DNA from 3 places in the Variovorax sp. LjRoot175 genome. Region 3 is predicted to be linked to each of the others. Evidence: predicted binding sites of a transcription regulator. Region 3 holds the regulator's gene; each other region holds the start of a gene.
What was found. Region 3 encodes FNR, which switches genes on or off when oxygen is low (the NO sensors DNR and NnrR bind a similar motif). Its sites were predicted from a motif close to TTGATNNNNATCAA; they were not measured.

Region 1 (3,271 bases), 150 kb from region 3:
ATCTGGGCGTGGAAGAAGAGGTCGACCTCACCCATCAGCCGCTCATGCAGCCGGATCGGTATGGACACCACGGTCTCGAAGCCGGCCTGGGCGCAATGTCGCATCCGGAGGGGCTGCATGGTACGGATCGGAATCACGCGCGCGCCCGACGACGCCAGCGGTGAGCCGCAATGGCAATCGCCGGCCGCCAAGCAAAGCTCGGCATCGGTCATCGCCTGCGGCAAGCCCTGCGAGGCGAGCATCAGATACCGGCGGTTCGCCTCGTCCGACCAGCGCAAGGCGACGCCGTCGGCATGTGCGATCCGGGCGATGCTCTGCGTGAACCCATGGGCCAGTTTGTCGAGCGTCGAGGCCTTGGCGACCAGCGTCGTCACCTCATAGAGGCATTCCAACCGGCCGCGCTCTTCCTCCAACTGCGCTGTCTTCTCCTGGACCCGGCCTTCCAGATTCCGGTACATGGCCTGAAGCTGCTCGGCCATGCTGTTGAATCCCTCTGCCAGGGTGCCGAACTCGTCCGTACTGGTGCGCACGACGCGGGCACCGAGATCGCCATCCTGGAGGCGATGAATGGCTCGCTTGAGCAATCCCAGCGGCTCCAGGACGAAGCGGTATCCGGTATGGACCAGCACTGCCGCGCCGATGAGCGCCACGCCCATCATCGCGACCTGCAGCAAGTGCATCAGCGCAGTCCACCGTGACAAGTGGGCTTCGATACCGGCGACGAATGCATCGATGTTCAACGTGAACGCGACGGCGTCGTCGCCAAGGCGGGTCGCGGCGCCAGGCAGCGTCGAATCGGCGAGGCGCCTGCGAAAGGCGGCCCAGTCGCGTTCGACCACAGCGAAGCGTTGGCGCACGGTGTCGTCCCAGGGTACGAACAACGGCCGTTCGGTGTCGCCGCGGCGCAGTCCCTGGAGGCTGCGCTCGAACTCTGCCACCTGCTGTGACAGCGCCCGCACATCGCCCGCGCCAGCCGACAGCACCATCCGATAGGTTTGCATGCGCATGCGCCCAGCTTCGTTGACCGCAGCGGCACCCCCCTCGATCTGCCATGACATGTAGACCAAGGTCGCGATGGCGCCAAGGGCTGCCAACAGGAACGGCATGGCGACCAGCGCCAGCTTGGCGCCCAGTGTCCATTGCCGAGATCTGTTCATCGAGCGCATGTCAGCGTTGCGGCAGCGGCCGCACAAGTGGAGCGCGTTCGATGCAGCAGATCCGGCCGGCCGACGAGTCGACGCGCGTAGGCGTTCGAGACAGCAAGGCCCAAGTGGGACATGCTGCACATCGCATGCGCCCCACTGCTGACGCACCGATCCCGGCCTTGTTGCTGGGATCCATAGGCCCAGGCAGGCTCACGAGTTCGGTCAGTCATCGGGATCGGTTCCTCGTTCGGATACAGCTGCATTCCTATGTTGCGCGCGCGCTCGACGCGCGCTCACCATTCCTCTCAGTCGTCGCCTTCTCTGGTGCGTCGGCAGGTCCATGTGCTCGTTCGCTTGCCGCATTCTGCATTTGAAACCGTGTGCATGCTTGATCTGGATCAAGCTCCAAAGCCCCCGCGGGGCTACGCTGCAGAAACTCAACCTCCGAGGAGACAGTTCATGTTCAAGCGCATTCTTGTTGCCACTGACGGCTCCGTGCTGGCGGAAAAGGCCGTCTCGAAAGCCATCGACCTGGCTGCGGAGCACAAGGCCGAGCTCAGGGCCGTGACCGTGGTACGACGGCAAGCCAAGAGCTACATGGACGGCACCATCGAATTCGAAGCCGAGGAGATCGACCGCATCGGGTGCCGGCGCGCTGAGCAGGCCAAGACCATGCTCGAGGCGCTCGAGAAGCGCGCCGAAGCATGCGGCGTACGGGTCAGCACGGCGTCTGTCAAATCGAATCGAGTGGCCGATTCAATCATTGGTGCCGCCAGCAAGCACGGCAGCGATCTCATCGTGATGGCCTCGCACGGACGAAAAGGGCTGGCACGCGCTTTCCTGGGTAGCGAAACCGCGCATGTGCTTGCGAACTCCGACGTGCCCGTGCTTGTACTGCGCTGACCTTGGCCCGTGCGCTTTCCTGATAAGCACCAAGGCGCGCTGCGCGCTGATCCATTTGCTGCCGACCGCGGCTCGAACCCCATGTGGATGCCCTTTCGAACGAGCGCTGAAGCTGAGGTCTCCGGGACCGTATTGATCTGGACCACCTGCTGTTCGTAGGCATCACGCAGCGCGGGCGCTTCAGCTTGCAAGCTCCGCGCACAGCTCAACGCCGCCCCCTGACCGCCGCAGCAGTCATCGCCTCGACGCCGCATCCGACCGCTCTCCTGCCAGCGTCTGGCCGGGGCCGAGTCGCTCGGCGTCATCGTCGTCATCGTCGTCATCGGCGCTCGTCCAGATCGTTGTTCAGATGCCTCCTGCCGAGCGGTCCGGCTGCTTATGTTGACAAGCATCAACCAACGACCGGCGCGACGAAGGCACAGTGAAGACCTGCCTTTCCTTGGTTGAACGCAATGATGTCCACTGTCCTGGCTCCGCCCCACGAAACCTCCCCGTCTTCGGTCTCGGCCGACGTGCTGGCCCGCTTCGATGTGGCCGGGCCTCGCTACACGTCCTATCCGACGGCGGACCGCTTTGTCGAGGCCTTCGGCCCTGACGACTACGGTGCCGCGGCGCGGCAGCGAAGGCTGGGCATCAGCGCAGTCATGACTCCCATCTCCCTCTACGTCCACATTCCGTTCTGTGCATCGCTGTGCTACTACTGCGCGTGCAACAAGATCATCACGCGGCATGCCTCCCGTGCGCGTGAGTACCTGGGATACCTGGAGAAGGAGATCGCCCTGCACGCGGCGCAATTGAGCGCACGGACGGCGGTGAGCCAGCTTCACCTTGGCGGCGGGACGCCGACCTTCCTGAGCGATGACGGCCTGACCGACCTGATGCGGATGCTGCGCGAAGCTTTTTCGTTCGCGCCGGGCGCCGAATGCTCCATCGAGATCGATCCACGCACGGTCGACGCCGACCGCCTTGCCCACCTGGCCCGACTGGGCTTCAATCGTTTGAGCTTCGGCGTCCAGGACTTCGACCCGGACGTCCAGCAAGCGGTACATCGCATCCAGCCCGCACAACAAGTATTCGATCTGGTCGCCTCGGCGCGCGAGCTGAAATTCCAGTCCATCAACGTCGACCTGATCTATGGACTGCCGCGTCAAAGCGCCGCCTCGTTCGACCGCACGTTGGCGCAGATCTGCGAGCTGCGTCCGGACCGCATCGCCCTCTATGCC
Region 2 (3,271 bases), 100 kb from region 3:
CCATGCCAACGCGCAGATCTGGTGCGCCACGCTGGTGCGCTGGATCGACGGACTTGCCGCCGCAACCGGCCGCCCCATCGATGCGACGACTCTCGAGCCTTCCACGCTCGCGAACTATCGCTATGGCCGCAGCGCGAGCGCCGTCGACTTCGCCGCTGCGCTCGAAGTGCGCAATACCGTCGCGCGCGCCGTCGGTGAATGGTTCGCGAAGATGGACGTGTTGATGACGCCCACGCTCCCGCAGCTGCCGGGGCTGCTTGCGACCTACAGCGAGGGCGCCGATCGCATGAGCGGCCTGGAGTGGACGGCACGCGTCTTCCGGCATGCCTCCTTCACGCCGCCGGCCAACGTGGCGGGAACACCGGCGATGTCCGTGCCGCTGGCGGTGGCGCCGGGCGACGGCTTGCCCATCGGCATCCAGTTCGCCGCCGGCTTTGCGCGTGAAGACCTGCTGCTACGACTGGCCGGTCAGCTCGAGCAGTCGATGCCCTGGGCCGCCCGACGTCCGGCGCTTTGGGCAGGCCGGCCGCAGGCCGAAGGGTCTCTGGAGGTCAAGGCCAAGTCTTCGCGGAAATGAACCGAGGGGGCGCCTCAGTCCGTCGTGCGGACAACGATGCCGCGGCTGCAGGAGGCCCGGCGCATCATGGTGGCCGAAGTCCGTCCGCGGGTCAGCTTGGCGACGCGGTTGGCCTCTTCGAGTCCGCGATTCGATGTCGGGCTGCCATCGACGGGAACAGAATGCGCTGATACGCGACCCATCCTTCGTGTGTTGGTGAGGCGACGACGCGCATCCAATCACTCGAAGGCCAGCGCGCCGGTCGGCAAGCTGACACTCGTCGGCGCCTGGACCGGTTCGCCCTTCGATTCGCCCTCCGGCGCACGAACCAGCAGAACCGGCACCGAGGCATAGCGCAGGATGTGCTCCGCGCTGCTGCCCATGACGACGCGGCCGACCCCGCGGCGGCCGTGGGTGCCCAGGACGATCAAGTCTGCGGGCCACTTGGCGGCTTCGGCATTGACCACCTGGTGGACCGAGCCCGCAAAACTGTCGCACAACACCTTGTCGGCTTCGATGCCGGCGGCCTGGGCGGTGGCTGCGGCCTCATCGAGAAGGCGCCTGCCGTTCTCGCGCAGCACGTTCAGCCAGTCATCGGCGTATCCCGCGTAGGCGTCCATGGCGAGGGCGAAGGACAGTTCGTCGATCACATGGAGCAGCCGCAGCCTTCCTTGCGTGAGTTTGGCGACGCGGATGGCCTCGTCCAGGCCGTGCCGCGATGTCGGACTGCCGTCGATGGGAACAAGGATCTGCTGGTACATGACGCGCTCCTTCGGTGCAGGTTGAGACGGTCAGTATCGGAATGATGGCGCGCTGCATATTGATTTGGCGCAAAGGAAATCGATGAGCGCGCGACGAACATCAGGCCATCCGGGACTTTCGATTCGAAGGAACATCATGAAAATTCTTCTCGCAGTGGATGGCAGCGACTACACGAAGCGCATGCTCTCCTACCTGACAGCGCACAAGGACGGGCTGGGCGCGGCTCACACCTATACGGTTTTCTATGCGGTTCTCCCGGTACCACACCGGGCTGCTGCCTTCGCGGGGCCCGAACTCGTTCATGGCTACTACGAAGATGACGCGCGGCTGGTGCTTGAGCCGATTCGAGCGTTCCTTTCGGAGCACGGTATCGAGGCGGCCTTGGTTCACAAAGTGGGCCATCCGGCCGACGAGATCGCTGCGTACGCAGAAGCGGGAAAGTTCGATCTGCTGGTCATGGGATCGCACGGTGCCGGCGCGTTGAAGAATCTCGTGCTCGGCTCCGTCGCCACGAAGGTGTTGGCGCAATGCACGGTGCCGGTCTTGCTGGTGCGCTGAGATGCTGAGCAAGCCGTTCGCGCGCGGCGTCCTGGCGGCGACGCTCGGCGCACTGGCGTTACTGGGCACCACGCATGCATGGCCTCGCGACGGGCCCTGTCTTGACCCGTCCGACGCGCCGAGGCAGGGCGTCGACTTCGTGGCAGCGGTGGCACGCCAGGCACCGGCTGTGGTGAGCGTGCTGGCGATCGGGCAAGGCACAGAATGGGGCGACAACGATGACAACGGGATGCTGGCCCGATCCCGACCGGGATCGGAGCGCGCATCTGCGTCGGGCATTGTCGTCAGCGCCGACGGGTACGTGCTGACCAGCGCGCACGTGGTGCTCGGGGCCCAGGAGACAGCGGTCCTCGTCGGCGGGCAGCGTCGTTGGCCGGCCGATGTCGTCGGGCTCGACCGACGCACCGATGTAGCGCTCCTGAAGATCGCCGCGACAAACCTGCCGGTCGCTGCCATCGGCAGCAGCGCGCGCCTCTGCGCCGGAGAATGGGTGGCAGCGCTGGGGGCGCCATTCGGATTCGAGCAAAGCGTGACCGCCGGCTTGGTGAGCGCCAATCCGCGCTTCCTGCCCGGCGGCACCGGCGAGCCCCTGATCCAGACCGACGTCGCGCTCAATCCCGGCAATTCGGGGGGGCCTCTTTTTAACAAGCGCGGCGAAGTCGTCGCGATGAACTCGATGATCTATTCCGCGAGCGGCGGGTATCTAGGGGTGTCGTTCAGCCTGCCGATTGACACGGCCATGCGGGTCGCCGCCGAGCTCCGGTCGACGGGGCGCGTGACGCGCGGGCAGATTGGTGCCCGGACTCAGGCGCTCACCTCGGATCTTGCGCTCGCGTTCGGGCTCGACGCTGCGTTGGGGGCGCTGATCGTGCGTGTCGATGCCGGCGGACCGGCGGCGAATGCGGGCCTTCGCAGCGGTGACGTCGTGCTGGGCGTCGACACCAACACGGCGACGGCCTACCCGGAAATCCAGCAGCGCGTTGCGGCTGCCCGCCCCGGCGCTTCGATCACGCTGAATATCTGGCGTCGCAAGGCGCCGCTAACGGTGAAACTCACCGTTGCGCAAAGCGCACCCGATCTTCCGCAGCGCGTCGCCTCCCGGGACGGACGCGAGCCGCGACTGGGACTCGACCTGGTCGAGCGCACAGCCAAGCAGACGGGCGGGCTGCTCGAACCAGGACTCTATGTGAGATCCACTTCGGGATCCGCCCAGCGGGCAGGTCTTCGCTTCGGTGACGTGATCCTGGCTGTCAACGATGTCGGCGTCTCCAGGATCAGCGATCTGGACAGAGCGCTCGAATCGGTCCGGCAGGGCGAGACCGTGGCCCTGCTGATCCGGCGCGGTTCTATCACCACCTTCGTGCCGGTGACGCCGCCCGTCGGGCTCACGCGCTG
Region 3 (3,271 bases):
CCTGCGCCGCATGCTCGGCCGCTGTCTTGCTTTGGCTTGTCGCGCGATCGGCTGCAACAAGCGCCCTTTGCCAAGCGCGATGGGCGGACAGCCCGGTCTTTCGTGCCGCTTCGCCGGCCGCCTTCACGCAGCGATCAGAGGGCCGAGCTGCATACCTTCTTGCCTTGAGCAACGCCGCAGCGGCGTCCTTGGACGCGTTTCGCGTGGCCGAGGCTGCGTCGAGAGCCGCCTGATATGCAACGTCATGGGCGGCCATGCCCTGCATCTGAAGGTCTGGCTGCGCGGGGCGCTGCTGGGCAGCGCAAGGGCTCATGAGCGCGGCGCAGACGGCCGAAAGTCCGATCAGCGCGATCATGTTGCGTCTCATGGTGTCTCCCTTCAGCGGCACCATATGTCGATCTGATGACTCAGGTCGATCCACAGCGCCTGAATTGCCACTGCCGCAAGCAGGCCGCCGGCAAGCCGGGTTCCCCATTCCTTGCGCGCAATGCTGGCACCTGAACGCAAGCGCTGCCACAGCCAAGGGGCCAGAACCAGCGACACGCCGCTGCCCACGGCAAAGAGGGCCATCGTCAGTGCGCCTTGCGCCGGTCCGTTGGCCAGCCCGGCAAGCATCAGCGCGGAATACAACAGACCGCAAGGCATGGAGACCCAGAGCGCACCCGTCGCGAGCACGCCGGCCATCGAACCGGTGAGCGGCCGCAGGCGCGTCGCGAGCGCGCGCCCGATACGGTGCGCCCAGAGTGGCTGTCGCCCGAGTGCGGCGAGCACCAGGCCCCAGGCGAGCACAAACACATGAAGCAGCACCCACAGAGGACGCAACGCCGCGACCTGTTCGCTTGCGAACCCGAGGCTCTGCATCGCCGCTGCGGCGGCCGCCCCGGCAGCCGTATAGCCCGCGATACGGGCCGCATGGAAGGCGACGGATGCGGAAACAGCCGGAGGGCTCGCCGAAAGCGGCGCCACACCACCATCCACCGGCACGCGCACGATGCGGATCACGCCGGCACAGGCAGCACCGCACATCGCGACGCAATGGGGCCCGCCGACCAATCCCATCAGGAGCGCAGTGCTGGCGAGCGCAGTCTGCATGATCAGACGATGCGCGAGAAGCGCGTGCGGTTGTGCTCGGCCGGGACGCGAGATGAATCGGCAGGGGCGAGGGCGAGAGATGTGTTCATTGCGGCGGTGGGTCTGGCAAGCAATGACCCACTATGCGGGCAGGTCGACCCGTCATCCTTGATGTGCATCAAGCCTGGGCGGCGCACCGCGTCACAGAATCACTGCAACCCTCGACGCCCTCCATGAAAGCCGAACACATCAAGGTCGCCTGCTCCAGTTGCACCCTGCGCGAGCTGTGCATGCCCGCGGGGCTGGAGCCGAGCGAGTTGAAACGCATCGACGAGATCGTGGCCACGCGGCGCAAGGTCCGACGCCGCGAGACGCTCTTTCGCAACGGCGAGCCCTTCACCTCGCTCTATGCGATCCGCACCGGTGTCTTCAAGACCCGCGTGGCGACCGAGGATGGGCGCGACCAGGTCACCGGTTTCCAGATGGCCGGCGAAATCATCGGCCTCGATGGCATCGTCAACAACCAGCACACCTGCGACGCGGTCGCGCTCGAGGATGCCGAGGTCTGCGTGATGCCCTTTCACCGAATCGAGGAACTGTCGCGCGAGGTCGCGGCGCTGCAGCGCCACGTGCATCAGATCATGAGCCGCGAGATCGTGCGCGAGCACGGGGTGATGCTGCTGCTGGGAAGCATGCGGGCCGAGGAACGCCTCGCGGCTTTTCTGCTCAACCTCGTGCAGCGCCTGCATGCGCGCGGTTTCTCGCGTTCCGAGTTCGTGCTGCGCATGACGCGCGAAGAGATCGGCAGCTACCTCGGGCTCACCCTCGAAACGGTGAGCCGGACGCTCTCCAAGTTCATGGAGGATGGCATCGTCGAGGTGGAGAAGCGCAATCTTCGCATCGTCGACGCCGAGGCGCTCCGGCGCATCGTCAATCCTCCCGGCTGTTGATCTCGGAGGCCGACCTGGTCAGAAGCAGCGTCAGCGCGCTCGACCCTATCGCCAGCAGCCAGAAGACGAAGAAGCCGGCCGCATAGACCGCCTGGCGCGACAGGCCGACGGCCTCGCCGCGCCAGTGGAGGTCGCCGGGGTCGACCAGCGCAAAAACCAGCAGTTCGGCCGCGCTCGCCAGCAGAAAGGCGGGCCAGAGAATCGACATCCAGTTGCGCGTCTTCATGGCCATCAGCGCCTGGGTGCGGGCAGGTCGGCATCAGGCGTTGCCGCATGATTGCGGCCCGCCAGCGCGGGCATCAGCTTCTTTTCGACCAGTTGCTTGTTGATCTCGATGCCCTGGCGATAGTAGTCCGGCGCCACCACCGGATCGGGCGTGCGCAGGGCGAGCCAGAGCGTCACGAAGCTGGCGACGATGACCACAGCGGGCCCGGCCATCACCATCCACAGCAGCGGGAACTGCCACCAGGGTTCGCTCTTGGGGGAAGTCATCGCATGATCGTCCATCTTGTCTCCTCTTTGCGAACTCAACGAGGCACCAGGAAGGTCGCCTTCTCCGACACCTGCGCGCTGCCGTCGGCCGAGCGCACGTCGAAGTGCACGACGTGGGAACCCGCGGTGGCGCTGCCGTAGGGGAGCTGCAGGCGCACCGCGACCCAGCGCGACTGCGCAGAACCGACCTCGACCGGATCAGGCGGAGACACGCTCAAGCCTTCCAGCCCCCTGGCTTCGATGCGGTAGCGCTGCACCTGCTCGGTCGCGTTCATGATCTGCAGGCGATAGACGTTCTCGAGTTGACCGCCCTCGACGATGCGCGCGAGCGAAGCCCGGTCGCGCACCACGTCGACCTTCAGCGGCATGCGCACGACCAGGCTCGCCAGCACGCCCATCGTCAGCGCAGCGAGCAAGCCCGTGTAGATCAGCACCCGTGGGCGCAGCACGCGGCGCAGCACCTGCCTCGGCGTCCAATGGCCGGCCATGCCGGCCTGGGTCGCGTAGCGGATCAGACCTCGCGGTGTGGCCATCTTGTCCATCACGGTGTTGCAGGCGTCCACACAGAGCCCGCAGCCGATGCACTCGTACTGCAGCCCCTTGCGGATGTCGATGCCGGTCGGGCAGACCTGCACGCACAACGAACAGTCGATGCAGTCGCCAAGCCCCTGCGCGCGGGCGTTGTTGTTCTTGGAACGCACGCCGCGGGGTTCGCCGCGCTCGCTGTCGTAGCTCACGATCAGCGTGTCGCGATCGAA

Region 1: a site for FNR is predicted at 1,534-1,547, ahead of ACSQ89_RS32610 (universal stress protein). Genes of this name have one in related genera too.
Region 2: a site for FNR is predicted at 1,377-1,390, ahead of ACSQ89_RS32355 (universal stress protein). Genes of this name have one in related genera too.

What each region holds. Positions count from the first base shown of each region.
Region 1 is NZ_CAXURY020000002.1:544,008-547,278, reverse strand. It holds gene ACSQ89_RS32615 (type IV pili methyl-accepting chemotaxis transducer N-terminal domain-containing protein) at 1-1,157, opposite strand, end outside; gene ACSQ89_RS32610 (universal stress protein) at 1,605-2,048, shown strand; gene hemN (oxygen-independent coproporphyrinogen III oxidase) at 2,504-3,271, shown strand, end outside.
Region 2 is NZ_CAXURY020000002.1:499,246-502,516, forward strand. It holds gene ACSQ89_RS32350 (amidase) at 1-577, shown strand, start outside; gene ACSQ89_RS32355 (universal stress protein) at 796-1,317, opposite strand; gene ACSQ89_RS32360 (universal stress protein) at 1,454-1,876, shown strand; gene ACSQ89_RS32365 (trypsin-like peptidase domain-containing protein) at 1,878-3,271, shown strand, end outside; gene ACSQ89_RS32370 (NUDIX domain-containing protein) at 3,262-3,271, opposite strand, start outside.
Region 3 is NZ_CAXURY020000002.1:395,817-399,087, reverse strand. It holds gene ACSQ89_RS31870 (hypothetical protein) at 1-256, opposite strand, end outside; gene ACSQ89_RS31865 (sulfite exporter TauE/SafE family protein) at 379-1,092, opposite strand; gene fnr (fumarate/nitrate reduction transcriptional regulator Fnr) at 1,305-2,021, shown strand; gene ACSQ89_RS31855 (hypothetical protein) at 2,002-2,247, opposite strand; gene ACSQ89_RS31850 (FixH family protein) at 2,253-2,528, opposite strand; gene ccoG (cytochrome c oxidase accessory protein CcoG) at 2,549-3,271, opposite strand, start outside.